Regions from separate parts of the Symbiopectobacterium purcellii genome, predicted to be linked through region 2. Evidence: predicted binding sites of a transcription regulator. Region 2 holds the regulator's gene; each other region holds the start of a gene.

Region 1 (5,743 bases), 920 kb from region 2:
ACCTCCAGCTTTGCCATGGAGCGGATAAAGCACACCACCGCACTCCCGATCGTGCCATGAGGAATCTTCTCTCTGAGGTTCAGCCCTCGTGGCAGCGCTTGCCGCCCTCCTGTAACCTGAATTATTTCGGGTATAAATGATGACGCGCATAAGCTTTCTGTATAATGGCGCTGTGATGTTTTGCAGCCCTTTCTGGAAAATGGAATAACAACAGCGTGCGACTTTTTGCTCAATTGGCGTGGTATTTTCGTCGAGAATGGCGGCGATACCTTGGGGCCGTGGTTCTTCTTATCATTATTGCCATCCTGCAACTGCTGCCACCCAAGCTGGTCGGTGTAATTGTGGATGGCGTTACGCACGATGCGATGTCTGCGGCGACGGTGATGAAATGGATCGGCGTGATGCTACTGATCGCGGTCATGGTTTATTTGTTGCGTTATGTGTGGCGCATCTTTTTGTTTGGCGCTTCATACCAGTTGGCCGTGGAGTTGCGCGACGATTTCTACCGCCAGTTGAGCCGCCAGCATCCTGCCTTTTATCTGCGTCATCGTACCGGCGATCTGATAGCCCGCTCAACCAACGACGTCGATCGCGTGGTATTTGCCGCCGTGGAAGGGGTGTTGACGCTGGTGGATTCCTTGGTAATGGGATGTGCGGTATTGGTGGTGATGAGTACCCAAATCAGCTGGCAGCTTACGCTATTGGCGCTGCTGCCGATGCCTATCATGGCGATAGTGATCAAACACTATGGTACGCAGTTGCATCAGCGCTTTAAGGGCGCGCAGGCGGCGTTCTCTTCGCTGAACGATCAGGCGCAAGAAAGCCTGACCAGCATTCGCATGATCAAGGACTTTGGGCTGGAAGATTATCAGTCAAACCGATTTGCGGCGGTGGCTGAGGATGCGGGTCAAAAAAACATGCACGTGGCCCGGGTTGATGCGCGTTTCGATCCGACGATATATATCGCCGTCGGTTTCTCACACCTGCTTGCCGTTGGCGGTGGCAGTTGGATGATTATTCAGGGGACGTTGACGTTAGGGCAACTGACCAGTTTCGTGATGTATCTGGGCCTGATGATTTGGCCGATGCTAGCCTTGGCGTGGATGTTCAATATCGTGGAGCGCGGGAGTGCAGCTTACGGGCGTATCCGCCAACTGTTGAATGAAGCACCGGTGGTGGCAGACGGTGAGGCACTACTGCCATCGGGTCGTGGTAACTTGGAGGTTGATGTTCGCGCCTTTGCGTATCCACAGCAACCGCGCCCGGTGCTCGACCGGGTGGCGTTCACGCTCGCGCCGGGCAACATGTTGGGACTGTGTGGCCCCACCGGTTCCGGTAAAAGCACGCTGTTGGCCCTGATCCTGCGCCATTACGATCTTGATGACGGCGAGATTCGCTTTCATGGTCTTCCGCTCGCAACGCTGAATCTGGATAGCCTGCGCCAACGTTTCGCGGTGGTCGGGCAAACGCCATTTTTGTTCTCCGACACCGTGGCGAACAATATCGCACTCGGGAACCCAGGTGCCACGCTGGCGCAGATTCAACATGCTGCGCGTCTGGCCAGCGTCCATGATGACATTACGCGCTTACCACAAGGCTATGAAACGCAGGTGGGTGAGCGCGGCGTGATGCTCTCCGGTGGACAAAAACAGCGTATTGCTATCGCGCGTGCGCTGCTGCTGGACGCAGAGATATTGGTTCTGGATGATGCGCTGTCGGCGGTGGATGGGCGTACTGAACACCATATTTTGCAAAACCTGAAGCGTTGGGGGGAGAAACGCACCCTGATTATCAGCGCGCACCGTCTTTCGGCCCTCACTGAGGCCGATGAAATTCTGGTTTTACAGCAGGCTAGCGTGGCCCAGCGCGGCAGCCATGGCGCGCTAGCGTCGCAAGCCGGATGGTATCGAGACATGTTTCGCTATCAGCAGTTGGAAGCGGCACTGGATGAAGATCCGGTCAAGGGAGAGATGACAATTGGCTAACGCAAAGCAGTTATGGCCGACATTAAAGCGGCTGTTGGCGTATAGTTCCCCTTGGCGAAAATCCCTGATGTTGGGCGTGCTAATGCTCTGGGTGGCAGCGGCGGCCGAGGTGGCAGGACCCGCATTAGTAAGCTATTTCATCGATAATCTGGTGGCAAAAGGCAATATTCCTCTGGCACTGGCGGGGGGCTTGGCTGCGGTTTATATCCTGCTGCAATTGTCCGCAGCGCTATTGCACTACGTGCAATCGCTGTTGTTCAACCGCGTTGCGGTGTGCGTGGTACAGCAGTTGCGCATTGATGTGATGGATGCCGCGTTGCGTCAACCATTAAGTACCTTTGATACACAACCGGTCGGACAACTCATTTCTCGCGTAACCAACGATACCGAGGTAGTGCGCGATCTGTATGTCACCGTCGTTTCCACCGTGCTGCGCAGCATGGCGCTGATTGCCGTGATGATCTTCCCAGCGGTGGCGATTGTGATGGCGGTCTACCAGCATTTCAGTACGCCGATTGTGCGACGACTGCGCCGCTATCTGGCTGACATTAACGATGGCTTTAATGAAGCGATCTCGGGCATGTCGGTGATCCAGCAGTTCCGCCAACAGTCGCGTTTTGGTGACAAACTGGGTGCTTCAAGCCGTGCAGCCGTGCGCATTTCCAGGCGCGGATGCAGACGTTACGACTGGATGGCGTGCTGCTGCGTCCACTATTGAGCCTGTTTTCCGCCATGGTACTGTGTGGGCTGTTGATTCAGTTCGGTTTCAGTTCAGTGGGAACGGTTGGCGTTGGCGTGCTCTATGCCTTTATCAGCTATCTGGGGCGTCTCAACGAGCCACTGATTGCGCTGACTACCCAGCAGTCCATGTTGCAACAGGCCGTGGTAGCCGGTGAGCGTATCTTTGAACTGATGGATGCGGTGCAGCAGTCCTACGGCGATGACTCGCGTCCGTTAACGGCGGGTGCTATCGAGATGGATAACGTTTCTTTTGCTTACCGTGATAATCAGCGTGTCCTGAACCATATCAACCTACAGGTGCCAGCGCGCGGCTTTGTGGCGCTGGTGGGGCACACCGGCGGCGGCAAGAGTACGTTAGCGAGTTTGCTGATGGGGTATTATCAGCCGGATGAGGGGGAGATTCGGTTGGATGACCGTCCGCTGACGTCGCTATCCCATCAGGTATTACGACAAAATGTCGCAATGGTGCAACAAGACCCCATGGTGTTGGCGGATTCACTCTATGCCAACGTTACGCTGGGGCGTGATATTCCAGAAGATGACGTGTGGCGTGTATTGGAGATTGTGCAACTCTCTGGGTTGGCAACGGCACTGCCCGAGGGCATACATACCGCCATCGGTGAGCAAGGCAATACGCTTTCTGTCGGGCAGAAACAGCTGCTTTCTCTGGCCCGCGTGCTGGTGAAACCACCCAAAATACTGATTCTCGACGAGGCGACAGCTAACATTGACTCCGGTACTGAACAAGCGGTTCAGCGTGCATTGCGCGTTATCCGCCGTCACACCACGCTGGTGGTGATTGCCCACCGTCTCTCCACCGTGGTCGAGGCTGACAACATACTGGTGCTACATCATGGTGAAACGGTGGAGCAGGGTACGCATGAACAATTACTGCAACGTCGCGGGCGTTACTACCAGATGTATCAGCTGCAACTGGCGGGGCAGGAACTGGCTGCCAGCGAGGATGAACCCGTTTCCGTCATCTGACTAAAGGCACGCTGCCTGTTGCGATCGTTTTTACCCGCGCACCATCAACAGGCAGATGATTTTCATTTTTCTGTGCCATGCACCGCAATTACGCGCAATGCACCAAATGAGTGCATTGCGCGTGCGCAACATCACATCTTTATCCTTTCCTTTTACTTCTCCAGGCAGGTTCCACGTTATTTCCCTGTGCAATTATCGGTTCCACTCATTTGTGGCACAGCCTTTGCTTTATCCCTGTCGTGAAGGTTATTCGAAATGGTGGCGGGCGTAAGTCTGAACTTAATTGGTAAGGGGAAGATAATGAAACTGGTTACTGTGGTGATAAAACCATTCAAGCTGGAAGATGTGCGTGAAGCCTTATCTTCTGTCGGCATCCAGGGGCTCACCGTCACTGAGGTGAAGGGATTTGGACGCCAGAAAGGCCATGCGGAGTTGTATCGCGGTGCTGAATATAGCGTTAACTTTTTGCCGAAAGTGAAAATTGATATTGCCATCGCTGACGATCAGGTTGATGAAGTCGTTGATGTGATTAGTAAAGCGGCTTACACCGGTAAAATTGGCGACGGTAAGATTTTTGTTGCTGAACTGCAACGCGTTATCCGTATTCGTACGGGCGAAACTGACGACGCCGCACTGTAATGCCTGGCTGACGAAAAATTGGGATGGATGAAAATGAAAATACGTGTCTCTTCATTATTAGGCCTTGCCGCCGCAGCGTTACTTCCGTCGCTGGCAATGGCCGCTGATACACCGGCAATCGACAAAGCGGATAACGCTTTTATGATGATTTGTACCGCGCTGGTACTGTTCATGACGCTGCCCGGCATTGCGCTGTTTTACGGCGGCCTGATTCGCTCTAAAAACGTGCTCTCCATGCTGACGCAGGTTACCGTAACGTTTGCCATGGTGTGTGTGCTGTGGGTTATCTACGGTTACAGCATGGCCTTTGCCACCGGTAATGCCTTCTTTGGCGGCCTGGATATGTTCATGTTCAAAGGCATTGAGCTGAAATCACAATCTGGCACGATTTATCAACTGATTCACGTCGCTTTCCAGGCTTCCTTCGCGTGCATTACTGTCGCGCTGGTGGTTGGTGCGATTGCTGAACGTATCCGTTTCTCTGCGGTACTGATTTTTGCTGCTATCTGGCTGACGTTCTCTTATCTGCCGTTGACGCACATGGTGTGGGGCGGCGGTTTCCTGGCGGCTGATGGCGCGCTGGACTTCGCAGGCGGTACTGTGGTGCACATCAATGCCGCGGTTGCGGGGTTGACCGGTGCTTATCTGCTGGGCAAACGTGCCGGTTTCGGCAAAGAAGCCTTCAAACCGCACAACCTGCCGATGGTGTTTACCGGCACGGCTATCCTCTATATCGGCTGGTTCGGCTTCAACGCAGGCTCTGCCGCTGCTGCGAACGAAATTGCTGGTCTGGCATTCCTGAACACCGTAGTCGCGACCGCGGGTGCGATTCTGGCATGGGTTATCGGTGAGTGGATGGCGCGTGGTAAGCCTTCTCTGCTGGGTGCCTGTTCCGGTTGTATCGCAGGCTTGGTTGCTATCACGCCAGCCGCGGGAACCGTGGGTGTGGGGGGGGCGCTGATCATTGGTCTGGTCGGTGGTTTCGCTGGCCTGTGGGGCGTAACGGTACTGAAAAGATGGCTGCGCGTGGATGACCCGTGTGACGTGTTCGGTGTGCATGGCGTGTGCGGTATCGTTGGTTGTATCCTGACGGGGGTATTTACCTCGGCTTCTCTGGGCGGCACGGGGTACGCGGAAGGCGTTACCATGGCGCATCAGGTCTGGGTACAGCTGTTCAGCGTGATCGTCGCCTTCATCTGGTCCGGTGTTGCTGCCTTCATCGCATTCAAAGTCGCAGACCTGGCCGTTGGCCTGCGTATGCCGGAAGAACAAGAGCGTGAAGGCCTGGATGTTAACAGCCATGGCGAAAATGCTTACAACCAGTAATTTCTGCACGATATAAAAAACGCGGGCCAAGGCCCGCGTTTTTTTTTGCTTAAGAATAAGGGAAC
Region 2 (5,743 bases):
GGGTGTTGATAAAAATGAGAGATAACTTGTAACGAAATTATACCATAAGGCAGCGTTATTACCTATGGCATTGTCCATTTTTGGGATTATTGTCGCGCGTTACTCTTCATCAAACCCGGCTTCGAACAATTCAACCACCGCAGCCAGCGCGGCGGTTTCATCTGCGCCGTTGGCTTCCACTTCAATGTATTTACCCTGGGCAGAATCCAGCATGATCATGGCGATCACGCTGCTGGCTTCAGCTTTTCAACGCCGCTTTCGTTACGCAACATCACTTCGGCATCAAAGCTTTGCACCAGCTCAAACAGCTTCATCGCCGGTCGAGCGTGCATACCCAGTTTATTCTTTACGATAACCGTCTGTTTGACCGCCATTATTTGCGTTTTTCCAGCGTGCGGTGGCGGGACTGTACATTTTTGCCGCGCGAGCGGAAGTAGTCAGCCAGTTGCTCAGCCACATAGACGGAACGGTGTTTACCGCCGGTACAACCAATGGCAACCGTCAGGTAGCTACGGTTGTTGGTTTCCAGCATGGGCAGCCACAGTTCCAGGTAGCTGCGCGTCTGGTAAATAAAATTGTGCACTTCTGTATGGCGATCGAGGAATGCGGCAACCGGTTTGTCCAGCCCGGTCATCGGACGTAATTTCGGATCCCAGTGAGGGTTTGGCAGGAAGCGCACATCAAACACGTAATCCGCATCGATAGGAATGCCGTGCTTGTAACCAAAGGATTCGAACACCATGGTCAGTTCACGCTCGCGTTTGCCCAGCAGTCGGGTACGCAGCATTTCCGCCAGTTCATGCACTGACATTTCAGACGTATCGATGATCAGATCGGCGCGAGAACGCAACGGTTCCAGCAGGTCATTCTCTTCATCGATGGCGCTTTCCAGCGAAAGGTTTTTGCTGGAAAGGGGGTGCAAACGGCGCGTATCGCTGTAACGGCGAATCAGCGTATTGCGATCGGCATCCAGGAACAGCAACTGCGGCGCAAAACTGGGCGGCAACTGATCCATGGCATGCTCGAAGATTTCCGGCGATTCTGGCATGTTGCGCACGTCAATGCTGACTGCTGCCGAGATATCCCGTTGTGCCAGCGTGTTGGCCAGTTCCGGCAGCAACAACACGGGCAGGTTGTCCACGCAATAAAAGCCCATATCTTCCAGGGCGCGCAGGGCCACAGATTTTCCTGAACCTGAGCGACCACTGACAATCATCAGCACCATCCGACGACTCCCCTCCGGCTATAGCCTTCTTTTGTTACACCCTGACCGAGTGATTCATCTGTATGACGCAAATCGTAGCGCGAATGTCTGAATGTCGCGCGCTTTCCACAGGGGATTAATCCCCTTCAATCATAATTTGGTAAAGCTCTTCGTCACTCTGTGCTGCCCGTAAACGCCGACACACGCTTTTGTCAGCCAGACGTTTGGCGACAAGTGACAGCGTATGTAGATGGGTTTTACATTGTTCTGCGGGAACCAGCAAGGCAAAAAGCAAGTCTACGCCTTGATTATCAATAGCATCAAAGGATATTGGCTGTTCAAGTTGGATAAAGATCCCGGTGGCGCCCAAGGCGTTATCATCATCGAGTTTCCCGTGTGGGATAGCGATACCGCCGCCAATACCGGTACTGCCCATTCTTTCGCGCGTCAGCAATGCCTCGAAGATCAGCGGGGTCGGAAGGTTTAACTGCCTGGCTGCCAATTCGCTGATGATTTCCAACGCCCGTTTCTTGCTTTGGCAATGAACGGTGCTGCGGGTGCACTCTTGGCGTAATACCGCGCTGAGTTGCAAAATGGGATCGTTATTCATGGTGTGTTCACTTAACGGCCCGCTCATCTCTGCACGCCTCTGGCGCTGTGCCAGAGGCGTATTCCCTGCGCCCGGAGGCGGAGATGACGATCAGTGCTGTTTGAGTTTGTCCTTGTGTTTATTTAACTGACGCGCCAGTTTGTTGATCAACAGATCGATGGCGGCATACATGTCTTCAGATTCGGATGTGGCATGCAGTTCACCGCCATTAACGAACAGAGTAGCATCGGCAATTTGCTCCACTTTCTCCACCTTAAGCACCACGTTGATCTGGTTGATGCGATCAAAGTATTGCTCCAGCTTGGCAAATTTTGTGTTAACGAACTCGCGTAATGCGGGCGTGATTTCGATGTGGTGTCCGTTGATATTCAGCTGCATAGCGTCTTCCTTCTCTGTAGAGATCAAACCAACTGCTTACGTTGGTTTGACGGCGGGATGGATAAAGACTCTCGGTACTTTGCGACGGTACGCCGCGCGACAATGATTCCCTGATCGGAGAGCAGCGTTGTCAACTTGCTGTCGCTCAAGGGCTTGCCGGGGTTTTCCGCCGCGATCAGTTTTTTCACCAGCGCCCGAATCGCCGTGGATGATGCCTCACCACCGCTGTCGGTATTTACATGGCTGGAGAAGAAATATTTTAGTTCGAAAATGCCACGTGGGCTGTGAAGAAATTTCTGGGTTGTGACGCGTGAGATGGTCGATTCATGCATATCCACAGCCTGAGCGATATCCGCCAGCACCATGGGTTTCATAAACTCTTCACCTTTCTCAAAGAAATCCTGCTGTTGTTCCACAATGCAGCGTGTGACCTTCAGCAACGTATCGTTGCGACTCTCCAGACTCTTTATCAGCCAGCGCGCCTCTTGCAGGTGGCTGCGGATAAACTGGCTGTCACTGTCGTTACGCGCGCTGTGGCCGAGTGCGGCATACTGCTGGTTAACTTGCAGGCGCGGCACGCTGTCAGTGTTGAGTTCCACCACCCAGCGCTCTTGATGTTTGCGCACCAGCACGTCGGGGATCACATACTCCGACTCGCCGGTATTGATCGATTGCCCCGGACGCGGATCGAGTGACTGAATCAACGCCAGTGCCTCTTTCAACGCATCCTCTTTGATTCGGCTTGCGCGGATCAGCGCACGAAAATCATGGTTGGCCAGAAGGTCGAGGTATTCATTGACGATAAGCTTGGCTTCCGCCAGCCATGGGGTTTCGGGGGCAAATTGAGACAGCTGGATTTGCAGACAATCGCGCAAATCACGCGCTGCCACGCCGACCGGGTCAAAACGTTGCACGCGTTTTAACACCGCTTCCACTTCCTCAATCGTCACGTCATCGTCGCCGATGCTCTCGAGAATATCTTCCAGCGGAACGGTCAGATAACCGGTGGTGTCCACCGCATCGACAATCGACGTGGCGATAGCCGCATCGGTGTCAGAAAACGGCGTCAATTCCACCTGCCACATCAGGTAATCCTGCAAGGTTTGCGTGGTTTCACCCTGATAGACCGGCAGCTCTTCGTCGCGGTAATCGGTGCCGGTACTTGAGGGCGTGCCTGCGGAGTAGATTTCATCCCAGGTGGCGTCCAGCGGCAGCTCTTCCGGCATATCTTTTTGCTCAAGGGCTTCGCGCGTATCCAACGATTCGCTGTCACTCGTTTCCTGAGTATCGATTTCATCGTGGCTATCGGTTTGTTCAAGCAACGGGTTGCTTTCCAGCGCTTGTTGGATCTCTTGCTGGAGTTCAAGCGTAGACAACTGAAGCAGACGAATCGCCTGCTGAAGTTGTGGCGTCATGGCCAGTTGTTGACTTAGCCTGAGTTGCAAACCTTGCTTCATAACTCGTGTCACTTTCCCTTAAATGGAACGCCCATTGCAAACGTTACAGTATCAAAGTCGGAAGCCTTCGCCCAGATAGACGCGTTTCACCTGCTCATCTTCCAGGATTTCGCTGGGTGAACCGTGGGAAATCAGCTGCCCTTGACTGACGATATAGGCGCGTTCGCACACATCCAACGTTTCACGCACGTTGTGATCGGTGATCAGCACGCCCAGGCCGCTGTCGCGCAGGTGCTCAATAATTTTTTTTATGTCGAGCACCGAGATCGGATCGACACCGGCAAAGGGTTCATCCAGCAAAATAAATTTGGGATTGGCCGCCAGTGCACGAGCGATCTCTACGCGACGACGTTCGCCGCCGGACAAGGATTGTCCCAGACTATCGCGTAAATGAATAATATGGAATTCTTCCATTAACTCATTGGCGCGATCGTCCTGCTGTTCCGGCGTCAGGTCTTTGCGAATCTGCAAGACAGCCATCAGGTTGTCATAGACGCTCAGACGGCGAAAAATCGAGGCTTCCTGCGGCAAATAGCCGATGCCGCGGCGTGCGCGTTCGTGCAAGGGCAACAAGCTTATCTCTTCATCATCAATCACGATCCGCCCGGAATCGCGCTGGACAATGCCGACAACCATATAGAATGTCGTGGTTTTTCCCGCACCATTCGGTCCGAGCAACCCGACAATTTCACCGGAGTTGACCGTTAAACTTACGTTTTCGACCACGCGACGGCCCTTGTAGGCCTTCGCCAGGTTTTCTGCGATTAATGTTGCCATAGGTTATTCAGTTGCCTGTGGTTGCTGCTTGGCTTTTTGAGACGACGGTGCGGCGGCCTTGCCGTTCTTATCCTGTAGCTGAGAGGGGACCAGCACGGTGGTGACGCGCCCGCCTTTATCACCCACTGCCTCCATCTGCTGCTGTTTCACCAGATAGGTGATGCGATCGCCCTTCACGTTGCTATCCAGTTGTTCCAGATACGCATTACCCGTCAGCGTGATCTTATCTTGCGCCAGTTCATAGCGCACTTTCTGGGCGCGGCCTTTCACCGGCTTGCCGTTATCTTGCATCTGGTAGAAGGTCACCGGATTACCAAAGGCTTCAATCACTTCCTGGCCCTGCGATCCCTGTGGGCGCGTGACCACAACTTTTTCGGCCTTCACATCGATGGTGCCTTGTTTTACCGTGACATTACCGGTGAAAGTGACGGTATTGCCCTGCATGTCCAATGACTGCTGCGCGGAATCAATGTGAATCGGCTGGCTGGTGTCTCCTGTCACAGCAAGGGCAGGCAGGCTTGCTGCTAACAGGGCGCTGGCAATCGCCGCGTGGCGCCAGACGTTATTGGTGTTGAATTTCATAAGAGGTTTTTACCTTTTCAATCAATTCGGCAGTTTTGTTACGCAAATTACCGCGCATTTTCATCCCATTCGAGAGGAAACTGGCTCCAAACAGTGTCACCTCATCATCGGAGGCGATGTCCTGTGTCACCAGGTTAACTTGCGCATTATCGGTTTTTATCTGCCGTAATTGTGAGTCATTGGTCAGACTGTTGACTTCCACATGCCCGTATAAGAACAACATTTTATCTTTGGTCAGCTTGGCGCGGTCGGCTTGCACCGACCAGGTTGCGACACCTTGTTCGTTGAACAGCGTAGCGACAGGCGCGGTAAACCAGGTAAGCTGTTCCGCGTTAAAATACTCCACTCTTTGCGCAACGAGTCGATAGTTGAGGCCACCTTGCGGGTTAAATACGCGCGTGGTGGTTTCATCGCTGGTGTAGGTCGGCACCGCATTGTCCTGGGTTTCCGTTTGTGGCGCGCTGTCCTGATCCGTCAGGTTCCAGCCAATCAGAATCAACACAATGAGCGCCAATAGCGCGGTAAGCCAACGCTTCGTCTTATTCATAATAAAAACGTACTCATGGTCATCGCAAACTCATGTCGTAGCAAATTCGTGCCCTGACAAACGGGCGGCGATAGCCCCTTTGCCGTGACGCTATTGTCATACCGATAGCCCTTTGGCGTCGTCCAACTTACCCTGCGCCAGCAGGATAAGGTCGCACAGTTCACGTACCGCACCGCGCCCGCCGGGAA
Region 3 (5,743 bases), 700 kb from region 2:
GGAGCAGGAATGAGCAAAACACAAATACCGGTAGCAACCGGCGACCGCTACAAGGTACTGGCGGCGATCTGCGTCTGTGCAACTATCATCCCACTGGTATTCACTGGTCCGGCAATATCAATACCCGCGGTTGGCCACGACTTGGGTGGGGATCACTCTAGCTTGAGTTGGATTGTGAATGCCTACGCCATCGCGTTTGGCAGTTGCGTTATGGCGGCGGGTGCCATCGGCGACCAAATCGGTCGCAAACGTTGCTTCATGGTAGGGATTTGGATATTCATCACGATGTCACTGTTGATCGGCTTGACCCCAAATCTGCTACTGCTCAATCTGATGCGCGCCGCCGAAGGCGTTGGTGGAGCCTTGGTACTAACCTCCGCCACCTCGCTACTGGCGCAGGAGTTTGAGGGAGCGGAGCGCACACGGGCTTTCAGCTTCCTCGGGACAGCGTTCGGTGTTGGTCTTGCATTCGGCCCCATGGCTTCAGGGTTTATGATAGAACGGTTGGGTTGGCGCTCACTGTATTTTGCCATCGCACTGATCGCCGCCTTGGTTCTGGTGCTGGGGACGCGGCGGATCAGGGAGTCGCGTGATCCAGAGGCAAAAGGCATTGATTGGCCAGGCACGGTGCTGTTCACTGCGGCATTGGTGTCGCTGACGTTCAGCATCGCACGCGGGCCGCAAGACGGCTGGACGAGCCTGCGCGTACTGTCGCTGTTGGGCAGCACCCTTTTCCTGCTAGGCGCGTTTATTGTCGTGGAGCGTCGGCGTCAATATCCCATGCTGGACCTCCTTTTGTTTCGCTACCCGCGCTTCATCGGCGTCCAGTTGTTGCCCGTGGCGACCGGTTTCAGTTTTATCGCGCTGATCGTCTACGTCCCTATTTGGTTCATTGCCGTACAAGGGCGCGATGCATTTACAGCAGGTCTGGCTATCGTGCCGCTGACAGCGCCGATGCTGGTAGTTCCGTTGCTGGCAGGGTGTGCGGCCCGGTACGTATCACCCGGTTTACTGTCGGGCGTTGGTTTTCTCATCTCCGCGCTCGGTACCTGGCTGTTGACACGCTTGTCGGCGGACGGAGGCTTATGGTCAATGGCACTCCCGATGCTGCTGGTTGGCATCGGCAACGGACTGCCTTGGGGCTTGATGGATGCCCTGTCGGTCAGTGTCGTTCCCAAAGCACGCGCGGGGATGGCTGCCGGTATCTTTACCACCATGCGCGTAACCGGAGAAGCCCTCGCCATTACCATCATCGGAGCTATGTTGATGAGTTTGACGGCAGCAAATCTGCACGCAGCGGCCGAGGTTGCGTCACTGACATTACCGAAGAATGCCACCGCGATGGCAAATCAAATGGGGGCTAGCGCCGGACACGGTACGGTTTCCAATACGGATAGCATGGGGGACGGAATCATTATCGAGCTGGCAAATCATGCCTACACGTCGGCTTTCCACAGCATCTTTGCGGTATTGGCGATACTCGCGGCACTCACCGCTGTGGTATGTCTTGTGACATTACGTCAGCCAGACGCGACGTCTTGAGCGTTAATAAGCACATCATCAGGGTCAGGCAGGAAGGAAATAACACGATGAGAAAAAAGGCAGGGCGCCTGAAAGCGCCCTGGAACGGTTTTGTAAAGAGCGGCGGATTAGCCCTCTTTCGGCCCGCGGTTGGCGCGACGGCGATCGTTTTCGGTCAGGTGACGTTTACGCAGACGGATAGACTGCGGAGTCACTTCAACCAATTCATCGTCATCGATAAATTCCAACGCTTGCTCCAGCGACATTTTCACCGCTGGCACCAGCACCGTGGCTTCATCAGTACCAGAAGCACGCATGTTGGTCAGTTTTTTACCCGTCAGGCAGTTGACCGTCAGGTCATTGGAACGGGTGTGAATACCGATAACCTGGCCTTCATACACTTCTGCACCGTGTCCCAGGAACAGCTTACCGCGCTCCTGCAAGCTGAACAGCGCATAGGCTACTGCTTTACCCTGACCGTTAGAGATCAGCACGCCATTCTGACGCTGGCCGATATCGCCCGGACGCACATCGTCGTAATGGCTAAAGGTGGAGTACAGCAAGCCAGTACCGGAAGTCATGGTCAAGAAATCCGTACGGAAGCCAATCAAACCACGGCTTGGGATAATGTAATCCAGACGCACACGACCTTTACCGTCCGGGTTCATATCGCGCAGTTCACCTTTACGCAGACCCAGCGCTTCCATCACGGAACCCTGATGCTGATCTTCGATATCCAGCGTCACTGTTTCGAACGGTTCCTGACGACGACCGTCGATGTCACGGAAGATAACTTTCGGACGAGACACGGCCAGTTCAAAACCTTCACGACGCATGTTTTCGATCAGCACGGACAGGTGCAATTCGCCACGGCCAGACACACGGAAGGTATCCGGGTCTTCGGTTTCTTCAACACGCAACGCCACGTTGTGCACCAGCTCTTTCTTCAGACGATCCAGGATCTGACGAGAGGTCACGAATTTGCCTTCTTTACCGCAGAACGGCGAGGTGTTCACCCCGAAGGACATGGTTACCGTCGGCTCATCCACGGACAGCGGCGGCAGGGCTTCTACGTTAGCAGTATCACAGATGGTGTCAGAGATGTTCAGTTCACCCAGACCGGTGATAGCGATGATGTCGCCCGCTTCCGCCACGTCAGCTTCGATACGTTGCAAACCCAAATGGCCCAACACCTGACCCACTTTACCGTTACGGCGTTTACCTTCCGCATCGATAATCGTCACTTGCTGGTTCGGTTTGATACGGCCACGTTTGATACGGCCGATACCGATAACACCCACATAGCTGTTGTAGTCCAGCTGGGAGATTTGCATTTGCAGCGGACCGTCCAGATCGACGCTCGGTGCTTCAACGTGTTTGACGATCGCTTCAAACAGCGGCGTCATGTCTTCCGCCATGTCTTCGTGATCCAAACCGGCGATACCCATCAACGCAGACGCGTAAACGATAGGGAAATCCAGTTGTTCGTCGGTGGCACCCAGGTTGACGAACAGATCGAACACCTGATCGACGACCCAGTCAGGGCGCGCGCCCGGACGGTCAACTTTGTTGATGACCACAATCGGTTTCAGGCCATAGGCAAAAGCTTTTTGGGTAACGAAACGAGTCTGGGGCATCGGGCCGTCCATTGCGTCTACCAGCAGCAGCACTGAATCGACCATGGACATTACACGCTCCACTTCACCACCGAAATCGGCGTGTCCTGGGGTGTCAACGATATTGATACGGTAATCTCTCCAGTTAATGGCGGTGTTTTTCGCCAGAATGGTGATACCGCGTTCTTTTTCCAGATCGTTGGAGTCCATAACGCGCTCAGTGGCGTCATTTCGTTCACCCAATGTTCCAGATTGTTGTAGCAGCTTGTCAACCAGGGTTGTTTTCCCATGGTCAACGTGCGCAATAATAGCAATGTTACGCAAATTCTCGATCACAGCTTTGCCTCAGGCATTTAGAAATAGCGCGCTATTGTACACGGATTAAGCGAGGGACCAAACAAGATCACACTCCTAAGCGATAAACAACCCAGGGGTGCTTGCTTTGTGATCCCTTTCACGGTGCAACGGCGCAGAGAAAGTAAACAAACGCACACAAACAGTGCACTATTTTGGTGATTATGAACCATAATAGTGCAACGAACGCTAATGGTGCAGGCACTGCCTTCAACGAAAGCCTGAAAACAACGCCTCCCAACCCCACGCGTAGAGTTGGCATGATTTTAGCTTAAACCTTATTACGGTAACAAACATCATTCCATAACGATATTCGTTCCACGACGATAAATGACAAATCGGGAGATCCAAGTATGTCCGCAGAACATGTTTTGACGATGCTGAACGAGCACGAAGTAAAATTCGTCGACTTACGCTTTACCGATACCAAGGGTAAAGAGCAGCACGTCACCATTCCAGCTCACCAGGTTAGCGCTGACTTCTTCGAAGAAGGCAAAATGTTCGACGGCTCCTCTATTGGTGGCTGGAAAGGTATCAACGAATCCGACATGGTGCTGATGCCTGACGCAAGCACCGCAGTACTGGACCCGTTCTATGAAGACACGACGCTGATCATTCGTTGTGACATTCTGGAACCAAACACCATGCAAGGTTACGATCGCGACCCGCGTTCCATCGCGAAACGCGCTGAAGAGTACCTGCGTTCCACCGGTATCGCGGATACCGTTCTGTTTGGACCAGAACCTGAATTCTTCCTGTTTGACGACATTCGTTTCGGCAGCAGCATCTCCGGCTCTCACGTTGCTATCGATGATATCGAAGGCGCGTGGAACTCCGGCACCAAATACGAAGGCGGCAACAAAGGCCACCGTCCGGCAGTGAAAGGCGGTTACTTCCCGGTTCCGCCGGTTGACTCCGCACAAGACATCCGTTCTCAGATGTGCCAGGTAATGGAACAAATGGGCCTGGTTGTTGAAGCTCACCACCACGAAGTGGCAACAGCGGGTCAGAACGAAGTGGCCACCCGCTTCAACACCATGACCAAAAAAGCGGACGAAATTCAGATCTACAAATACGTTGTTCACAACGTAGCGCACGCTTACGGCAAAACCGCCACCTTTATGCCGAAACCAATGTTCGGTGACAACGGTTCTGGCATGCACTGCCACATGTCCTTGTCCAAAGGCGGCACCAACAAATTCTCCGGCGACAAATACGCAGGCCTGTCTGAAGAAGCGCTGTTCTACATCGGCGGTGTCATCAAGCACGCTAAAGCGATCAACGCCCTGTCCAACCCGACCACCAACTCTTACAAGCGTCTGGTCCCGGGTTATGAAGCTCCGGTAATGCTGGCTTACTCCGCACGTAACCGTTCTGCTTCGATCCGTATCCCGTTCGTCTCCAGCCCGAAAGCAGCACGTATCGAAGTGCGCTTCCCGGACCCGGCGGCTAACCCGTACCTGTGCTTCGCCGCACTGTTGATGGCCGGTCTGGATGGTATCAAGAACAAGATCCACCCTGGCGATGCCATGGACAAAAACCTGTACGATCTGCCGCCGGAAGAAGCGAATGAAATCCCGCAGGTTGCAGGCTCTCTGGAAGAAGCACTGAACGCGCTGGACGCTGACCGTGCATTCCTGACGGCAGGCGGCGTGTTCACTGACGACGCTATCGATGCTTACATCGGTCTGCGCCGTGAAGAGAACGATCGCGTTCGCATGACGCCGCACCCGGTTGAGTTCGAACTGTACTACAGCGTTTAATCAACGACTGCGTACCCAGGATTTACCTCGGCGTGGTGGGCGTGCTGAACCCTGCCATGACCGAGCATCAACAGAATTATAAGAAGTTTGTTTTTGTTGCCGTGGAAACTTTTCAGCCCATCTTCGGATGGGCTTTTTTCACCATCGGCCTTATTTCTTTATCATCAATATTGGCCGTTGCGACGTAACATCCATCATCTACACTACAATGCACCGCGAGGGTGCAGGAGTCTGCGTTATGGCAACAGGCACGCTGCCCGATGCTGGGCAGATCCTCAATTCTTTGATCAATAGTATTTTATTGCTGGATAACGACCTGGCAATCCACTATTCCAATCCGGCAGCCCAGCAGTTGCTGGCGCAAAGTTCACGCAAATTGGCGGGAACACCGTTGCCGGATCTGCTCAGCTATTTTTCGCTAAATATTGAGCTGATGCGCGAAAGCCTCAACGCGGGTCAAGGATTTACGGATAACGAAGTGACTATCGT

The links. Region 2 encodes sigma-54, which starts transcription at its own class of promoters, with help from an activator protein. Its sites were predicted from a motif close to GTTGGCACANNTTTCGCTNT; they were not measured.
Region 1: glnK (P-II family nitrogen regulator) is a predicted target of sigma-54. The motif match lies at 3,924-3,943, and genes of this name have one in related genera.
Region 3: glnA (glutamate--ammonia ligase) is a predicted target of sigma-54. The motif match lies at 3,746-3,765, and genes of this name have one in related genera.

What each region holds. Positions count from the first base shown of each region.
Region 1 is NZ_CP081864.1:1,193,234-1,198,976, forward strand. Features, by position in the region: gene K6K13_RS05605 (Lrp/AsnC family transcriptional regulator) at 1-60, shown strand, start outside; gene K6K13_RS05610 (SmdA family multidrug ABC transporter permease/ATP-binding protein) at 216-1,985, shown strand; partial or broken gene K6K13_RS05615 (SmdB family multidrug efflux ABC transporter permease/ATP-binding protein) at 1,978-3,713, shown strand; gene glnK (P-II family nitrogen regulator) at 4,014-4,352, shown strand; gene amtB (ammonium transporter AmtB) at 4,386-5,678, shown strand.
Region 2 is NZ_CP081864.1:273,131-278,873, forward strand. Features, by position in the region: partial or broken gene npr (PTS phosphocarrier protein NPr) at 100-374, opposite strand; gene rapZ (RNase adapter RapZ) at 374-1,225, opposite strand; gene ptsN (PTS IIA-like nitrogen regulatory protein PtsN) at 1,341-1,814, opposite strand; gene hpf (ribosome hibernation promoting factor) at 1,905-2,192, opposite strand; gene rpoN (RNA polymerase factor sigma-54) at 2,216-3,649, opposite strand; gene lptB (LPS export ABC transporter ATP-binding protein) at 3,701-4,426, opposite strand; gene lptA (lipopolysaccharide ABC transporter substrate-binding protein LptA) at 4,430-5,008, opposite strand; gene lptC (LPS export ABC transporter periplasmic protein LptC) at 4,989-5,555, opposite strand; gene kdsC (3-deoxy-manno-octulosonate-8-phosphatase KdsC) at 5,652-5,743, opposite strand, start outside.
Region 3 is NZ_CP081864.1:4,518,424-4,524,166, forward strand. Features, by position in the region: gene K6K13_RS20980 (MFS transporter) at 10-1,542, shown strand; gene typA (ribosome-dependent GTPase TypA) at 1,650-3,473, opposite strand; gene glnA (glutamate--ammonia ligase) at 3,845-5,254, shown strand; gene K6K13_RS20995 (hypothetical protein) at 5,287-5,442, shown strand; gene glnL (nitrogen regulation protein NR(II)) at 5,493-5,743, shown strand, end outside.